Phaeacidiphilus oryzae TH49: one gene and its partner. The protein of the gene in region 1 binds, or shares a complex with, the protein of each later gene. Links are inferred from orthologs where the notes say so. Each region holds a gene or a part of one and is shown in the gene's direction. Other genes may lie near its edges. The genes, in order: secG and secY.

Region 1 (8,925 bases):
AGGCAACGATGCCGCACCCGGCAACGGAGATTGAGTTGCAACCCGGTCGCCGTTCCCGGGCGCTGCGCCGTAGCAGGCTGGCCGCGCGGTTCCCCGCGCCCCTTATGCGCGCCTACGGCGCGGTAAGCATGGCTCGCCCGGCGGAGTCAATGTGCCCGGGGGCACACTGCCGAGGTAGGGTCTCCAGTGGTCGGGGACTTCCCAATCCAGCTCGCCGGCGCCCGGCGCCGGCTATCAGCGAGGAGATCGGTTCGTGACGATCCGGGTAGGCATCAACGGGTTCGGCCGCATTGGCCGCAACTACTTCCGGGCGGCTCTGGCCCAGGGCGCTGACATCGAGATCGTGGGTGTCAACGACCTGACCGACACCAAGACCCTGGCGCACCTGCTCAAGTACGACTCGACCCTGGGCACCCTCCACTCCGAGGTGTCCCACACCGAGGACTCCATCACCGTCGACGGCAAGACCTTCAAGGTCATGGCCGAGCGCGACCCGGCCAACCTTCCCTGGAAGGACCTGGGCGCGGACATCGTGATCGAGTCCACCGGCCACTTCACCGACGCGAACAGCGCGAAGAAGCACGTCGAGGCCGGCGCGAAGAAGGTCCTCATCTCGGCTCCGGCCAAGAACGAGGACGCCACCTTCGTGATGGGCGTCAACGACGACACGTACGACCCCGCCAACCACACGGTCGTGTCCAACGCGTCCTGCACCACCAACTGCGTGGCGCCGATGGCGAAGGTGCTGGAGGAGGCCTTCGGCATCGTCAAGGGCCTGATGACCACGGTCCACGCGTACACCAACGACCAGGTCACCCTGGACTTCCCGCACAAGGACCTGCGGCGCGCCCGGGCCGCGGCCCTGAGCATCATCCCGACCAGCACCGGCGCCGCCAAGGCCACCGCCCTGGTGCTGCCGCAGCTGAAGGGCAAGCTGGACGGCACCTCGCTGCGCGTCCCGGTGCCGACCGGCTCCATCACGGACCTGGTCGTCGAGCTGTCCCGCGAGGTCACCAAGGAGGAGGTCAACGCCGCCTTCAAGAAGGCCTCCGAGACCAACCTCAAGGGCTACCTCCACTACACCGAGGACCCGATCGTCTCCCGGGACATCGTGAACGACCCGCACTCCTGCATCTTCGACTCCGCGCTGACGATGGTTCAGGGCAACCAGGTCAAGGTGCTCGGCTGGTACGACAACGAGTGGGGCTACTCCAACCGCCTGGTGGACCTCACCAAGCTGGTCGGTGCGAGCCTCTGACAGGCTGTCCGACAGCTTCTGAGCTGAACCTGCGAGAGGGACAGGACCCGCGGGTCCTGTCCCTCTCCCGCGCGTGGCAGTACCCACATCCGATCTGGAGAGTCCGATGAAGACGATCGAAGAGCTCCTCGCCGACCCCGGTGTGTCCGGCAAGCGGGTCTTCGTCCGCGCCGACCTCAACGTCCCGATGGCCGCCACCGAGGACGGGACGGTGATCACCGACGACGGCCGGATCCGCGCCGTCGCCCCGACCATCGCCAAGCTCGCGGAGGCCGGCGCCCGCGTGGTGGTCGCCTCGCACCTCGGCCGTCCCAAGGGCGCGCCCGACCCGAAGTTCTCCCTCGGCCCGGTGGCCGCCCGGCTGGGCGAGATCCTCGGCCGCGACGTGGTGTTCGCCGGGGACACCGTCGGCAGCAGCGCCCGCGCGGCGGTGGGCGAGGCCCGCGACGGCCAGGTCGTGCTGCTCGAGAACCTCCGCTTCAACCCGGGCGAGACGAGCAAGGACGACGCCGAGCGCGGGGCCTTCGCGGACCAGCTGGCCGAGCTCGCCGACCTGTACGTGGGTGACGGCTTCGGCGCGGTGCACCGCAAGCACGCCTCCGTCTTCGACCTGCCGAAGCGGCTGCCGCACGGGGCCGGCGACCTGATCCAGACCGAGGTCTCGGTCCTCAAGCGGCTGACCGAGAGCCCGGACCGGCCGTACGTGGTCGTCCTCGGCGGGGCCAAGGTCTCGGACAAGCTGGGCGTCATCGACCACCTGCTGGGCAAGGCCGACCGGCTGGTCATCGGCGGCGGCATGGCCTACACCTTCCTCGCCGCCAAGGGCTGCGAGGTCGGCAAGTCGCTGCTGGAGAAGGACCAGATCCCGGTCGTCCAGGGCTATCTGAAGCGGGCCGAGGAGCTCGGCGTGGAGTTCGTCCTCCCCGTCGACGTCGCGATCTCCGCGAACTTCCCGGACCTGAAGACCAAGGCCCCGGTCGCGGACTACGCCACCGTCGCCGCGGACGCCATCCCGGCGGACCGGGAGGGCCTGGACATCGGCCCGGAGTCGCAGCGGCTCTTCGCCTCGAAGATCTCGGACGCGGCGACCGTCTTCTGGAACGGGCCGATGGGCGTCTTCGAGCACCCGCAGTTCGCCGCGGGCACCAAGGCGGTGGCCGAGGCCCTGACCGCCTGCCCCGGTTTCACCGTGGTCGGCGGCGGCGACTCCGCCGCGGCCGTCCGCACCCTGGGCTTCGACGAGAAGAAGTTCGGGCACATCTCGACCGGCGGCGGCGCCAGCCTGGAGTACCTGGAGGGCAAGACCCTCCCGGGCCTTGCCGCACTGGAGGACTGAAAGAGCTTTATGAGCGACAGCAGCGAAAACCACGTGACCGCGCGCACCCCGCTGATGGCGGGCAACTGGAAGATGAACCTCAACCACCTCGAGGCCATCGCCCACGTACAGAAGCTCGCCTTCGCGCTGCACGACAAGGACTTCGAGCAGGTCGAGGTCGCGGTTCTGCCCCCGTTCACCGACCTTCGCTCGGTGCAGACGCTGGTGGACGGCGACCGCCTGAAGATCAGGTACGGCGCGCAGGACGTGTCCGCGCACGACTCCGGCGCCTACACCGGCGAGATCTCCGGGCCGATGCTCTCCAAGTTCAAGTGCGCGTACGCGCTGGTCGGCCACTCCGAGCGGCGGCAGTACCACGGCGAGAACGAGACCACCTGCAACGAGAAGGTCAAGGCCGCCTACCGGAACGGCATCGTGCCGCTGCTCTGCGTCGGCGAGGGCCTGGAGATCCGGAAGTCCGGCGGACATGTCGCCTTCACCCTGGCCCAGGTGGACGGCGCCCTGGCGGGCGTCCCGGCCGAGCAGGTGGAGTCCCTGGTCATCGCCTACGAGCCGGTCTGGGCGATCGGCACCGGTGAGGTGGCCACCCCGGAGGACGCCCAGGAGGTCTGCGGGGCGATCCGCCGCCGGCTGGCCGAGCTGTACAGCCCGCAGACCGCGGACCGGGTCCGGGTGCTCTACGGCGGCTCGGTGAAGTCCGGGAACGTGGCCTCCATCATGGCCCAGCCGGACGTGGACGGGGCGCTGGTGGGCGGGGCCTCGCTGGACCCCGAGGAGTTCGTGAAGATCGTGCGCTACCGGGATCAGCAGGTAGGCTGACCGGTCGTTGTGGAAGGAGGGGCGGGGTCGGTGCGGCCCGGCCCCTCCAGCGCTTATCGTGGGCGCGAACGCAAACCCCGGCCCGGCAGTGATCCCGGGTCCTCGCAATCCGGAACGAGAGAGTTGGTCCCGCCGTGATCCTCGGCTTCTCGATCGCGTTGATCGTCCTCAGCGTCCTTATGGCGATGCTCGTCCTGCTGCACAAGGGCAAGGGCGGCGGCCTCTCCGACATGTTCGGCGGCGGTATGGCCTCCTCGGTGGGCGGTTCCTCGGTGGCCGAGCGGAACCTGGACCGCATCACCATCGTGCTGGGCGTCCTCTGGTTCGCCTGCGTCGTGGTGCTGGGGCTTCTGCTGAAGTCGAACGGCTGATCGCCGGGCGCTCACGAGTTCCCCGTTCGGCGACTCAATTCCCTTGCGTCACAGGGGAACTGACGGGGCGTCGCCCGCACGCCTATCATGAGGGCGGTTCCGTGTGCGGGCGGCAGGACTGGCGGTCTTTTATGCCATCCGTACACTGGGACGACTCCGTCTCCTCCGATGGGCGCCCCCACCTCAGGCGGGAGCCCATGGGGGGCCCGCGTGCGGGAAGGGGGCGACGGGACGCCGGGGGGAAACCCACAGCACACGCAAGCTCCCCGGTGACGATCGCAATGCACCATCACGCAGGGAGTCAGACCGTGGCAAGTGGCAACGCCATCCGTGGCAGCAGGGTCGGGGCCGGTCCGATGGGGGAGGCCGAACGCGGCGAATCCGCCCCCCGCCTCCGGGTCTCCTTCTGGTGCGCCAACGGACACGAGACGCGCCCGAGCTTCGCCTCCGACGCGCAGATCCCGGAGACCTGGGACTGCCCGCGCTGCGGCTTCCCGGCCGGGCAGGACGAGGACAACCCGCCGGCGCCGCCGCGCACCGAGCCTTACAAGACCCATCTCGCCTACGTCCGCGAGCGGCGCAGCGACGCCGACGGGGAGGCGATCCTCGCCGAGGCGCTGGCCAAGCTCCGCGGCGAGATCTGAGCGGTGTTCGGAAAAGCAGGGCACAGAAGCTGACGGGCCTTCAACCCGTCTCTTCGCGACGGCCGGTGTCGCCGGGGCTTCCCCTCACCAAGGTCCCCGGGCACCGGCTTTTCGTCGCTGACGGGATGTCACCCTATGGAGTAGTTCTGTTGCACAGTGTGTTGACCGGGGCGAGTGTGGTTCGTGGCCGAAGTAGCCCTCTCACTGCAAAGGTTCACCACTCATGCGCAACAAGCGGATCGTCGCGGCCGTCACCGGGGTCGCCCTCACCGGAGTAGTCGCCTCGGGCACGATCGCAGCCTCCTCCGCTCTGGCGGCCCCGCCCGCCGGTCACCACCCCACCGCCACCCGTCTCGCGGCTCCCGACCCCTCCAGCGTCCTCGCCACCGCCGGTCAGACCGGCGACGTGCTGAGCGCCGTCGGGAAGCTGGCCGCCATGGCCAAGTCGGGCGCCCCCAAGCCCAGCGCCGGCGCGGTCACCGCGGCCGTCAAGGCGGTCACCGACGCGGTGGCCAAGGTCGGCGCGCCCGTCAAGGCCGCCAAGGTGCCGGTGGCCACCGCCGCGACGGCCGGCCACCGGGATCTGCCGGTGCCGCTGCCGGTCAGCCCGCCGTCCGTGCCGGGAGCGCCCGCGCTGCCCGCCGCCGGCAGCCTCAAGGACGCCGCGGCGAAGGTCGCCGCCGACGCCAAGGCCCTGGGTACCGCGCTGACCTCGGGAGACCTGACCAAGATCGCGGCGGCGCTGACCAAGCTCGCCACCGACACGGTCGCGCTGCTGACCGCGACGGTGGCCTCGGTCGGCGGTGTGCCGAAGGTCTGACGGGCGGCCGGGCGCGGCTCGGTGCGTCCCGGTCGGGAGCGGTGCCCGTGGCGGGGCACCGCTCCCGTGCCGCTCCCGGCGATACGCCAGAATGGCCTGGTGCCGACCAAGAGAACGTCCAGCAGGACCGCGCCCGCCGGGCGGCGGGAGGAGATCCTGGCCACGGCCGCCGAGGTCTTCGCCCGGCAGGGTTACCACGCCACCACCGTGCGGGAGATCGCGGACGCCGCCGGGATGCTCGCGGGCAGCCTGTACTACCACTTCGACTCCAAGGAGTCGATGGTCGACGAGATACTGTCCGGCTTCCTGACCGAGCTCTGGGAGGCGTACCAGGCCGTCCTGGACGCCGGTCTCGGGCCGCGGGAGACGGTGGAGGAGCTGGTCCGGGAGTCCGTCCGGCAGATCGACCGGCACGGCCACGCGGTGGCCATCTACCAGCGGGAGCGGGGGCTGGCGAGCGAGCCGCGCTTCAAGTACCTGAACGAGTCCCAGGAGCGCTTCGAGTCGGCGTGGCTGGAGACGCTGCGGCGGGGGGTCGCGACCGGGGCCTTCCGGGCGGACCTCGACGTGCGGCTGGCCTACCGGTTCCTGCGCGACACGGTGTGGGTGGCGGCCTCCTGGTACCGCCCGGGCGGCCGCCTGACCGCCGACGAGCTGGCCTCCCGCTACCTGACGATGGTCCTGGAGGGCCTGACCCCGCGGGAGGCGTAGGCGCGCCCCCTGACCGCGCGCCGGGGGCGCGGCACGCCAGGGGGCGCAAGGGGCGTGGGGCTGCCTACGCCGACGCCGGGGGGTAGAGGTCCGACGGCAGCTTGGCGGCTGCCGCGCGGTCCAGGAGCCAGAGGGTCCGGGCGCGGCCCGTGGCCCCGGAGGCGGGCGCCTGGATCTCACCGGGGCCGGAGAGCGCGAGGGCGACCGCCTCGGCCTTGTCCTCGCCGGCGGCGAGGAGCCAGACCTCCTTGGCGGCCCGGATCGCCGGCAGGGTCAGCGAGACCCGGACCGGCGGGGGCTTGGGAGCCCCGCGCACCCCGACCACCGTGCGCTCGGTCTCCCGTACCCCCGGATGCTCCGGGAAGAGGGAGGCGACATGGGTGTCCGGGCCGACCCCGAGGAGGCACACGTCGAAGGACGGCACCCCCGCGTGGTCGTCCGGGCGCGCCGCCCTGGCCAGCTCCGCCGCGTACCGCGCCGCCGCGGCCTCCACGTTCTCGCCGTCGGCGCCGTCCGAGGACGGCATCTCGTGCACCCGCGCCGGATCCACCGGCACCCGGTCCAGCAGCTCCTCGCCGGCCTGGGTGGCGTTGCGGTCCGGGTGGCCCTGCGGGAGGTATCGCTCGTCGCCCCACCACAGGTCGAGACGCGACCAGTCGATCGCGTCCCGCGCCGGGGAGGCGCCGATCGCGGCGAGCAGAGCGTTGCCGTTCCGCCCGCCCGTCAGCACCACCGAGGCGGTGCCGCGGGCGGACTGGGCGTCCACGATCCGGGTGATCAGCCGGGCCGCGGCGGCCTCGGCCATCAGCTCCTTGTCGCGGTGGACGACGAGCTGCGGCGTCGTCACTTGGCGCTGCCCTTCGCCCGCGGGGAGGCCGCCTTCTTGGCCGGCTTGGCCGCGGGGGCCTTCTCGGGCGGGGTCACCGGGTCGACGTGCTCCTCGGTGGGCGACACCTTGTGCAACTTGTGCACGCCGTAGCGGACCGCCGCGGCGTAGATGTCGTCCGGGTCGAGGCGGCGCAGCTCCTCGGTGATCAGCTCCGAGGTGTCCCGGCGCTTCAGCGCGACCTGCCGGTCCGGCTGGCCGGGCATCGCGAGCCGGGCCAGCAGCCCGTCGCCGCGGTCGAGCCCGATCTCCCCGTCCGGGGTGCGGAGCTTGACGTCGGTCAGGCCGGGACCCTCCGAGACCACCCGCTCGACCGGGATGTCGAGCCGGGAGGCCAGCCAGAGGGCGAGCAGCTCGGCGGAGGGGTTGTAGGACTCGCCCTCCACCACCGCCCCGGTGACCTTGGTGCCCGGGCGCTGGTCCAGGGCCGCGGCGAGCATCGAGCGCCACGGGGTGATCCGGGTCCAGGCCAGGTCGGTGTCGCCGGGGGCGTACGCGTCGGCCAGCCGGGTCAGCTGGTCCGCCGGGTCCTCGGCGGTCGCCGCATCGGTGATCCGGCGCTGGGCCAGGGCGCCCAGGGGGTCCTTGGCCGGGTTGGCCGGAGCGTTCTCCGGCCACCAGACGACGACCGGGGCGTCCGGCAGCAGCAGCGGCAGCACCACCGACTGGGCGTGGTCGGCGAGCTCGCCGTGCAGCCGGAGGACGACGGTCTCGCCGGTGCCGGCGTCGGAGCCGAGGCGGACCTCGGCGTCCAGCCGGGCCTCGGCCCTGGCCCGCGGCGAGCGGCCGGGGCGGCGGATGACCGCCAGGATCCGCGAGGGGTGCTCGCGGGAGGCGTTGCCCGCCGCCTTGAGGGCGTCGTAGGCGCCGCCCTCGTCGGTGACGATGACGAGGGTGAGCACCATGCCGACGGTCGGGGTGCCGATCGCCCGGCGTCCGTTGACCAGCGAGGCGTTGATCTTGCTGGAGGTGGTGTCCGTGAGATCGATCTTCATGGCCGGCGCCAGCTCCGTCCGTCTCGTGCGAGCATCTCGTCCGCCTCGGGCGGACCCCAGGTCCCGGAGAGGTACTGGGCGGGCTTGCCGTGGCTGTCCCAGTACGACTCGATCGGGTCCAGGATCCGCCAGGACTCCTCGACCTCCTGGTAGCGGGGGAAGAGGTTGGCGTCGCCCAGCAGCACGTCCAGGATCAGCCGCTCGTAGGCCTCGGGGCTCGACTCGGTGAAGGACTCGCCGTAGGCGAAGTCCATCGTCACGTCCCGGACCTCCATCGAGGTGCCGGGCACCTTGGAGCCGAACCGCACGGTCATCCCCTCGTCCGGCTGGACGCGGATGACCAGGGCGTTCTGCCCGAGCTCCTCGGTGGCGTTGGAGTCGAACGGCAGGTACGGGGCGCGCTCGAAGACCACCGCGATCTCGGTGACCCGGCGTCCCAGCCGCTTGCCGGTACGGAGGTAGAACGGCACCCCCGCCCAGCGGCGGTTGTTGATCTGCAGCTTGATGGCCGCGTAGGTGTCCGTGCTGGAGTGGGGGTCGATGCCCTCCTCCTCCAGATAGCCCGGAACCTCCTCGCCGCCCTGCCAGCCGTGGGTGTACTGGCCGCGCACGGTCGACTTGCCCAGGTCGTCCGGGATCTCGATGGCCGTGAGCACCTTCAGCTTCTCCGCCACCAGCGCCTTGGGGTGGAAGGAGGCGGGCTCCTCCATCGCGGTCAGCGCCAGTAGCTGGAGCAGGTGGTTCTGGATGACGTCGCGGGCCGCGCCGATGCCGTCGTAGTAGCCGGCCCGGCCGCCGATGCCGATGTCCTCGGCCATGGTGATCTGCACGTGGTCGACGAACGACCGGTTCCAGATCGGCTCGAACATCTGGTTGGCGAAGCGCAGCGCCAGGATGTTCTGGACCGTCTCCTTGCCCAGGTAGTGGTCGATCCGGAAGACCTCGTCCTTGGGGAAGGCCGAGTGGACGACCTCGTTCAGCTCCTGGGCCGACTTGAGGTCGTGGCCGAACGGCTTCTCGATCACGGCCCGGCGCCAGGAGCCCTTCGGCGGGTCGGTCAGACCGTGCGCCTTGAGCTGCTCGAC
Region 2 (8,839 bases), 2.4 Mb from region 1 along the record:
CGCCATCACCCGTCACATCCGCCGTGGCGGCAAGGTGTGGATCAACATCTACCCCGACCGCCCGCTGACCAAGAAGCCGGCCGAGACCCGCATGGGTTCCGGTAAGGGCTCGCCGGAGTGGTGGGTCGCGAACGTGCACCCGGGACGGGTCATGTTCGAGCTTTCGTTCCCGAACGAGAAGGTCGCTAAGGAGGCGCTCACCCGCGCCGCCCACAAGCTTCCGATGAAGTGCCGGATCGTCCGGCGCGAGGCAGGTGAGAGCTGATGTCGGCCGGCACCAAGGCTGCTGACCTCCGCGGTCTGGCCGACGAGGAGCTCGTCGGCAAGCTGCGCGAGGCCAAGGAGGAGCTGTTCAACCTCCGCTTCCAGGCGGCGACCGGGCAGCTCGAGAACCACGGCCGGCTCAAGGCCGTCCGCAAGGACATCGCGCGGATCTACACCCTGATGCGCGAGCGCGAGCTGGGCATCGAGACGGTGGAGAACGCCTGATGACTGAGAACAAGACCGAAGAGACGCGCGGATTCCGCAAGACCCGTGAGGGTCTGGTCGTCAGCGACAAGATGGACAAGACCGTCGTCGTCGCCGTCGAGGACCGCGTCAAGCACTCGCTGTACGGCAAGGTCATCCGCCGTACCAGCAAGCTGAAGGCACACGACGAGCAGAACGCTTGCGGCGTCGGCGACCGCGTCCTCCTCATGGAGACCCGGCCGCTGTCCGCGACGAAGCGCTGGCGCATCGTCGAGATCCTCGAGAAGGCCAAGTAACGAACGGAGATTGGGCGCGGCCGTATGTGCCAACTAGTCGACACCAGGCATGAGTTGGTGAGCAGCGGCCGGCCCGGTCCCGATCGTTGACGATCAGGAGAAAGACGTGATCCAGCAGGAGTCGCGCCTGCGCGTCGCCGACAACACGGGTGCCAAGGAAATCCTCTGCATCCGCGTTCTCGGCGGCTCCGGCCGGCGTTACGCGGGTATCGGCGACACCATCGTCGCGACCGTGAAGGACGCCATCCCGGGCGGCAACGTGAAGAAGGGCGACGTCGTCAAGGCCGTCGTCGTGCGGACCGTGAAGGAGCGCCGTCGTCCGGACGGTTCCTACATCCGGTTCGACGAGAACGCTGCCGTCATTCTGAAGAACGACGGTGACCCCCGTGGTACCCGCATCTTCGGCCCGGTCGGCCGGGAGCTGCGCGAGAAGAAGTTCATGAAGATCATCTCGCTGGCGCCGGAGGTGCTCTAACCGATGGCAGGCATGAAGATCAAGAAGGGTGACCTGGTCCAGGTCATCACCGGCAAGGACAAGGGCAAGCAGGGCAAGGTCATCCAGGCCTTCCCCAAGGAGTCCAAGGTCCTGGTCGAGGGTGTCAACCGGGTCAAGAAGCACACCAAGGCCGGTCAGACCGCTCGTGGCGCGCAGACCGGTGGCATCGTGACCACCGAGGCGCCGGTCCACGTCAGCAACGTGCAGCTCGTCGTGGAGAAGGACGGCAAGAAGGTCGTCACCCGCGTCGGCTACCGCTTCGACGAGGACGGCAACAAGATCCGCGTTGCCAAGCGGACCGGTGAGGACATCTGATGACTGAGACTGCAGTCGAGAAGGTGGCGCCCCGCCTCAAGGAGCGCTACCGGAGCGAGATCAAGGGCAAGCTGCAGGACGAGTTCTCCTTCGAGAACGTCATGCAGATCCCCGGCCTGGTCAAGGTCGTGGTCAACATGGGTGTCGGCGAGGCCGCTCGCGACTCCAAGCTGATCGAGGGCGCGATCCGCGACCTCACCGCGATCACCGGCCAGAAGCCGGCCGTGACCAAGGCCCGCAAGTCCATCGCGCAGTTCAAGCTGCGCGAGGGGCAGCCGATCGGCTGCCACGTCACCCTGCGCGGTGACCGGATGTGGGAGTTCCTGGACCGCGTGGTCAGCCTCGCGCTGCCGCGTATCCGCGACTTCCGCGGTCTGTCCCCGAAGCAGTTCGACGGGCGTGGCAACTACACCTTCGGTCTGACCGAGCAGGTCATGTTCCACGAGATCGACCCCGACAAGGTCGACCGTCAGCGGGGCATGGACATCACCGTGGTCACCACCGCCCAGAACGACGACGAGGGCCGGGCGCTGCTGCGTCACCTCGGCTTCCCGTTCAAGGAGAACTGACGTGGCGAAGAAGGCTCTCATCGCAAAGGCGGAGCGCAAGCCGAAGTTCGGCGTCCGGGGCTACACCCGGTGCCAGCGCTGCGGCCGTCCGCACTCCGTGTACCGCAAGTTCGGCCTCTGCCGTGTGTGCCTCCGTGAGATGGCGCACCGCGGCGAGCTCCCGGGCGTGACCAAGAGCTCCTGGTAGAACTCGGGGCCCGATCCGGCCATTTTGGTGACTGAGCCATCAGTCACGTAAAGTGGCCGGGTCGGGCACCCGTCTGCCCGGACTTCATCTCTTACTACACCGCAGGTCCCTGCACGCCCAACGGGCGGCTAGCCACCGCACGTCTGCGCGCTTGTTGGAAACCACGGTGAGAGAGGCCAACGGCCATCATGACAATGACCGACCCGATCGCAGACATGCTGACGCGTCTGCGGAACGCGAACTCGGCGTACCACGATGTGGTGTCGATGCCGCACAGCAAGATCAAGACTCACATCGCGGAGATCCTCAAGCAGGAGGGTTACATCTCCGAGTGGAAGGTTGAGGAGCCCGGAGAGAACGAGGTCGGCAAGAAGCTGACCATCGACCTCAAGTTCGGCCCCAACCGTGAGCGCTCGATCGCTGGCATCAAGCGCATCTCCAAGCCGGGTCTGCGGGTCTACGCAAAGTCCACCAACCTGCCGAAGGTGCTCGGCGGCCTGGGCGTGGCGATCATCTCCACGTCCTCGGGTCTGCTCACCGGCCAGCAGGCCGCCAAGAAGGGCGTGGGCGGGGAAGTCCTCGCCTACGTCTGGTAATTCGGGAAACGGAGGTAAAGCCATGTCGCGTATTGGACGGCTGCCCATCCAGGTTCCCGCCGGCGTGGACGTCACCATCGATGGCCGTGCGGTCTCGGTGAAGGGCCCCAAGGGGTCCCTCTCCCACACCATCGCCGCGCCGATCGAGATCGCGAAGGACGAGGACGGCACCCTGCGTGTCACTCGCCCCAACGACGAGCGCCAGAACCGGGCCCTGCACGGTCTGACCCGCTCGCTGGTGGCCAACATGATCACCGGTGTGACCCAGGGTTACAGCAAGAACCTGGAGATCAGCGGTGTTGGTTACCGCGTCCAGGCGAAGGGCTCCAACCTGGAGTTCTCCCTCGGCTACAGCCACCCCATCCTGGTGGAGGCCCCCGAGGGCATCGCGTTCAAGGTCGAGTCCCCGACCAAGTTCTCGGTCGAGGGGATCGACAAGCAGCTGGTCGGCGAGATCGCTGCCAACATCCGCAAGCTGCGCAAGCCCGACCCGTACAAGGCCAAGGGCGTGAAGTACGCGGGCGAGGTCATCCGCCGCAAGGTCGGAAAGGCTGGTAAGTAAGCCATGGCAGTCGCTGTCAAGATCGGTAAGGGCAACGCGTACAAGCACACCGCCCGTAAGCGCCGGGCCGTGCGTGTCCGCAAGCGGGTCTCCGGTACCGCTGAGCGTCCGCGTCTGGTCGTCAACCGCTCGAACCGCCACATGGTGGCTCAGGTGATCGACGACATCAAGGGCCACACCCTGGCCTCCGCCTCCACCCTGGACGCTTCCGTCAAGGGCCAGGAGGGTGACAAGACCGAGCTGGCCAAGAAGGTCGGTGCGCTCGTGGCCGAGCGCGCCAAGGCCGCGGGGATCGAGAAGGTCGTCTTCGACCGAGCGGGCAACAAGTACGCCGGCCGCGTTGCGGCTCTGGCGGACGCCGCCCGCGAGGGTGGACTGGACTTCTGACGGTCCGTCGCAAGTCACGCGAAGTCAGCGGACGTAAACGAGAGAGGTAATTCCAATGGCTGGACCCCAGCGCCGCGGTAGCGGTGCCGGTGGCGGCGAGCGGCGGGACCGTAAGCGGGACGGTCGGGACGGCGGCGCTGCCGCTGAGAAGACCGCGTACGTCGAGCGCGTCGTCGCGATCAACCGCGTCGCCAAGGTTGTCAAGGGTGGTCGTCGTTTCAGCTTCACCGCGCTGGTCGTGGTGGGCGACGGTGACGGCACCGTGGGTGTCGGCTACGGCAAGGCCAAGGAGGTGCCGGCCGCCATCGCCAAGGGCGTTGAGGAGGCCAAGAAGCACTTCTTCAAGGTCCCCCGTATCCAGGGCACCATCCCTCACCCCATCCAGGGTGAGAAGGCCGCGGGCGTCGTGCTGCTGAAGCCGGCTTCCCCCGGTACCGGTGTCATCGCCGGTGGTCCGGTGCGCGCCGTCCTGGAGTGCGCCGGCGTTCACGACATCCTGTCGAAGTCCCTGGGCTCGGACAACGCCATCAACATCGTCCACGCGACGGTCGAGGCGCTCCGTGGCCTGCAGCGTCCGGAGGAGATCGCGGCCCGCCGCGGTCTGCCGCTGGAGGACGTGGCCCCCGCCGCTCTGCTGCGCGCCCGGGCCGCCGGGGTGGGTGCTGCCTGATGTCTCGCTTGAAGATCACGCAGACCAAGTCGTACATCGGCAGCAAGCAGAACCACCGCGCCACGCTGCAGACGCTCGGGCTGCGCAAGCTCGGCGCCACCGTGGTGAAGGAGGACCGCCCTGAGGTCCGCGGAATGGTGCAGACCGTCCGCCACCTCGTGACGGTCGAGGAGGTTGACTGATCATGGCGGAGAACAACCCGCTGAAGATCCACAACCTGCGGCCCGCCCCGGGCGCCAAGACCGCCAAGACCCGTGTGGGTCGTGGTGAGGCGTCCAAGGGTAAGACCGCCGGTCGTGGCACCAAGGGCACCAAGGCCCGCTACCAGGTTCCGGAGCGCTTCGAGGGTGGGCAGATGCCCCTCCACATGCGCCTCCCGAAGCTGAAGGGCTTCAAGAACCCGTTCCGCACCGAGTACCAGGTCGTGAACCTGGACAAGCTCGCGGAGCTGTACCCGCAGGGTGGCGAGGTCACCGTCGCCGACCTGGTCGCCAAGGGCGCTGTTCGCAAGAACAGCCTCGTCAAGGTGCTGGGCCAGGGCGAGGTCTCGGTCGCTCTCCAGGTCACGGTGGACGCCGCTTCGGCCTCCGCCAAGGAGAAGATCGCTGCCGCCGGCGGAAACGTCACCGAGCTGATCTGAACCGCGCGAGCGGGATGCAGTTCGAGCTAAAACGATCAGGGCCGTCCCTCTTGAGGGGGCGGCCCTGATCGTTTGCCGTGCAGAGCGGAACCCTGAGGCCGCCAAGCCTGTTAGAGTCCGTGGAGTCCACGTGTAGCTTGGGCCCCGTTTCGGTTGCGGTGAGCCTGACCGCTCAGGACTACCTGACTATTTGACGAACCGTCATTCCCGCCGTCAAGGCGGGAGCCGCAGGAGGCAGCACCGTGCTCACCGCGTTCGCCCGGGCGTTCAAGACGCCCGACCTGCGCAAGAAGCTGCTGTTCACACTGGCCATCATGGCGCTCTTCCGCCTCGGGGCGCACATCCCGGTGCCTGGTGTGAGCTTCCAGAACGTCCAGGAGTGCGTGAAGGAGTCGCACACCAGCGGCCTCTTCGGCCTGGTCAACCTGTTCAGCGGGAACGCGCTGCTGCAGCTCACCATCTTCGCGCTGGGGATCATGCCGTACATCACGGCGAGCATCATCCTCCAGCTGCTGACCGTGGTGATCCCGCGGCTGGACGCCCTGAAGAAGGAGGGGCAGGCCGGGACGGCGAAGATCACGCAGTACACCCGGTACCTGACGATCGCGCTGGCGATCCTCCAGGCGACCGGCATCGTGGCCACCGCGTCCAGCGGCACCCTCTTCTCCGGCTGCACCGTCGGCTCGCAGATCATCCCGGACACCTCGGTGTTCCGGATCGCCGTCATGGTCATCACCATGACCGCGGGCACCACGGTCATCATGTGGCTGGGCGAGCTGATCACCGACCGGGGCATCGGCAACGGGATGTCCATCCTGATCTTCACCTCGGTCGCGGCCGGTTTCCCCAGCGCGCTGTGGCAGATCAAGCAGACCGGCAAGATCGGCGGTGGCTGGGTCCCCTTCATCCTGGTCATCGCGATGGGCCTGTGCATGGTCGGCCTGGTCGTCTTCGTCGAGCAGGCGCAGCGCCGGGTCCCCGTGCAGTACGCGAAGCGGATGATCGGGCGGCGGGCGTACGGCGGGACCTCGACCTACATCCCGCTGAAGGTCAACCAGGCCGGTGTGATCCCGGTCATCTTCGCCTCGTCGCTGCTCTACATCCCGGCGCTGATCGTCCAGCTGAGCGGAAGCCACTCCTCGTGGGCCAACTGGATCGACACCAATCTGGTCAAGAGCGACAAGCCGACCTACATGGTCGTGTACTTCCTGCTGATCGTTTTCTTCGCGTTCTTCTACGTGGCCATCTCCTTCAACCCCGAAGAAGTTGCCGACAACATGAAGAAGTATGGTGGCTTCATCCCGGGCATCCGGGCCGGCCGCCCGACGGCTGAATACCTCAACTACGTGTTGACGCGGATCACATGGCCCGGGTCGCTCTACTTGGGCATCATCGCCTTGATCCCGCTGATCGCGCTCGGGGTCTTCAATGTCTCGCAGAACTTCCCGTTCGGCGGCACCAGCATCCTGATCGTTGTCGGTGTCGGCCTCGAGACTGTGAAGCAGATCGAGAGCCAGCTTCAGCAGCGCAACTACGAAGGGTTCCTCCGCTGATGCGAATCGTCCTCGTCGGGCCGCCAGGGGCAGGGAAGGGGACGCAGGCGCACCTGCTGGCCAAGTCCCTGGGCATCCCGCACGTGTCCACCGGCGACCTCTTCCGGGCCAACATCAGCCAGGGCACGCCGCTGGGCGTCCAGGCGAAGAGCTTCATGGACGCGGGCAAGCTGGTACCCGACGAGGTCACCATCGGGATGGCGAAGGACCGGATCGCCCAGGACGACTGCGCGGGCGGGTTCCTGCTGGACGGGTTCCCGCGGAACCTGGTCCAGGCCGAGGCGCTGGACGGGATCCTCAAGGAGTGGGGCGTCGCGCTGGACGCGGTGCTGGACCTCGAGGTCCCCGAGGACGAGATCGTGAAGCGGATCGCGGGGCGCCGGCTGTGCCGTCGCAACGGAGCGCACGTCTTCCACGTGGACTACAACCCGCCGAAGACGGAGGGCGTCTGCGACGAGTGCGGCGGGGAGCTGTACCAGCGCTCCGACGACACGGAGGAGGCGGTGCGGGTGCGGCTCGACGTCTACCACAACGAGACCGAGCCGATCATCGCGTACTACGGGGAGCAGGGGCTGGTCTCGACGATTTCGGCGCTGGGGCCGGTGGAAGAGGTCACGCAGCGGCTGCTGGCCGCGCTGGGGCGCGCGTAACGCTTTTGCGGGGCGCCGCTCGCTCCGGGCTTCACGCCCGGGGCGGGCGGCGCCTTTTTCTTCTGCCCCGGCCCCGCCTGGCTGCCCCGCAAAGTTGCGCAGCAACTTCAGGGGCGCGGGGAACTGCGCGCCTAGGCGCGAACGGCGCCGCAGCCGGCAACGGCCATTGGGTTGCAACCGAGACTCCGCTGCCGGCTGCGGCGCCGTTCGCGGCTGGCCGCGCAGTTCCCCGCGCCCCTTATTTGGCCCTTCGGGCCTGCGCTCGGGGCGCGTCGGCTGGTCGCGCCCGCGCGGCGGAGCCGCAGAGTGTTGCGGTCCCGCGCCCCTTACTTGGCCCTCCGGGCCTGCGTTCGGGCCGCGTCGGCTGGTCGCGCCCGCGCGGCGGAGCCGCAGAGTGTTGCGGTCCCGCGCCCCTTACTTGGCCCTTCGGGCCTGCGCTCGGGGCGCGTCGGCTGGTCGCGCCCGCGCGGCGGAGCCGCAGAGTGTTGCGGTCCCGCGCGCCTTACTTGGCCCTTCGGGCCTGCGCTCGCGCCTGCGGTGCTGCGTTCGGGGCGCTGTACCGTAGGGACGGTACTTGTGGATGGCGGCTGGGAGCGGAAGTCGATGGTTGAGATCAAGACGCCTGAGCAGATCGTGAAGATGCGGGAGGCGGGGCTGGTCGTCGCCGCGATTCACGACGCGCTGCGGGCCGCGGTGGAGCCGGGGATCACCACCGGTGAGCTGGACGCGATCTCGGCGAAGGTCCTGCGCGACCACGGCGCCAAGTCGAACTTCCTGGGCTACGGCGGCTTCCCGGCGACCATCTGCGCGTCGATCAACGACGTGGTCGTCCACGGCATCCCCGGCGACCAGAAGCTCCAGGACGGCGACATCATCTCGCTGGACTGCGGAGCGATCGTGGACGGCTGGCACGGCGACGCCGCCTTCACCGCGTTCGTGGGCTCGGGGCACGCCCCGGAGCTGCTGGAGCTCAGCCGCGTCTGCGAGGAGTCGATGTGGGCCGGCATCGCGGCGGTGAAGAAGGGCAACCGGCTGGTGGACATCAGCCGGGCGGTCGAGTCGTACACCCGCCGGCAGCCGCTTCCGCCCAGCGGGAAGTACGGGATCGTCGAGGACTACGGCGGCCACGGCATCGGCACGGCCATGCACATGGATCCGCACCTGCTGAACTACGTGGACCGGCGGCGCGGGCGCGGGCCGAAGCTGGTGCCGGGGTTCTGCATCGCCATCGAGCCGATGCTGAGCCTGGGGACGCCGAAGACCCACGTCCTGGCGGACGAGTGGACGGTCAAGACCGATGACGGCACCTGGTCCGCCCACTGGGAGCACTCGGTCGCGCTGACCGAGGAAGGCCCCTTGGTGCTCACCGCCCCCGACGGCGGCCGGGCCAAGCTGGCCGAGATGGGGATCACGGCCGCGCCGGACCCCCTGGCCTGATCCCTGGCCTGAT

The links.
Region 2: the proteins of secG (region 1) and secY are in contact, whole or in part, in a crystal structure (PDB 5AWW), measured with the Thermus thermophilus proteins. The link is inferred for Phaeacidiphilus oryzae TH49 from one-to-one orthologs. Residues at the interface, in WP_223903268.1 of Thermus thermophilus: Tyr5, Ile9, Tyr12, Leu13, Ala16, Leu19, Val20, Val23, Leu24, Gln26, Glu27, Pro28, Gln30, Gly31, Ala32, Asp34, Leu35, Met36, Gly37, Gly38, Ser39, Ala40, Asp41, Leu42, Phe43, Ala45, Arg46, Val48, Tyr53, Thr56; in WP_096411648.1 of Thermus thermophilus: Leu14, Gln16, Arg17, Phe20, Ile34, Pro35, Pro37, Ile72, Arg108, Arg109, Asn112, Gln113, Arg116, Ile117, Ile120, Pro145, Gly146, Trp147, Phe152, Phe155, Val156, Val159, Thr160, Val162, Ala163, Gly164, Ala166, Leu167, Trp170, Glu173.

The regions. Positions count from the first base shown.
Region 1 is NZ_JQMQ01000005.1:1,844,495-1,853,419, reverse strand. Bases 2,202-5,165 are described here. They hold secG (preprotein translocase subunit SecG), read left to right. Parts: upstream 2,202-3,547; coding sequence 3,548-3,784; downstream 3,785-5,165. Other genes in these bases: BS73_RS38205 (hypothetical protein), read left to right, coding at 4,652-5,165; BS73_RS12420 (RNA polymerase-binding protein RbpA), read left to right, coding at 4,093-4,428; tpiA (triose-phosphate isomerase), read left to right, coding at 2,628-3,413; BS73_RS12435 (phosphoglycerate kinase), read left to right, coding at 2,202-2,594. Also shown: gap (type I glyceraldehyde-3-phosphate dehydrogenase), read left to right, coding at 254-1,258; more of BS73_RS12435, read left to right, coding at 1,365-2,201; more of BS73_RS38205, read left to right, coding at 5,166-5,248; BS73_RS12410 (TetR/AcrR family transcriptional regulator), read left to right, coding at 5,348-5,959; pgl (6-phosphogluconolactonase), read right to left, coding at 6,024-6,764; glucose-6-phosphate dehydrogenase assembly protein OpcA, read right to left, coding at 6,803-7,840; zwf (glucose-6-phosphate dehydrogenase), read right to left, coding at 7,837-8,925. UniProt on the Bacillus subtilis protein: Involved in protein export. Participates in an early event of protein translocation.
Region 2 is NZ_JQMQ01000005.1:4,277,965-4,286,803, forward strand. The notes cover bases 4,706-7,583. They hold secY (preprotein translocase subunit SecY), read left to right. Parts: upstream 4,706-5,428; coding sequence 5,429-6,739; downstream 6,740-7,583. Other genes in these bases: rpmD (50S ribosomal protein L30), read left to right, coding at 4,706-4,728; rplO (50S ribosomal protein L15), read left to right, coding at 4,731-5,186; BS73_RS22845 (adenylate kinase), read left to right, coding at 6,739-7,389. In the rest of the region: rplP (50S ribosomal protein L16), read left to right, coding at 1-265; rpmC (50S ribosomal protein L29), read left to right, coding at 265-489; rpsQ (30S ribosomal protein S17), read left to right, coding at 489-764; rplN (50S ribosomal protein L14), read left to right, coding at 871-1,239; rplX (50S ribosomal protein L24), read left to right, coding at 1,252-1,575; rplE (50S ribosomal protein L5), read left to right, coding at 1,575-2,144; BS73_RS22805 (type Z 30S ribosomal protein S14), read left to right, coding at 2,146-2,331; rpsH (30S ribosomal protein S8), read left to right, coding at 2,520-2,927; rplF (50S ribosomal protein L6), read left to right, coding at 2,950-3,489; rplR (50S ribosomal protein L18), read left to right, coding at 3,493-3,876; rpsE (30S ribosomal protein S5), read left to right, coding at 3,932-4,546; more of rpmD, read left to right, coding at 4,546-4,705; map (type I methionyl aminopeptidase), read left to right, coding at 7,993-8,826. UniProt on the Bacillus subtilis protein: The central subunit of the protein translocation channel SecYEG. Consists of two halves formed by TMs 1-5 and 6-10.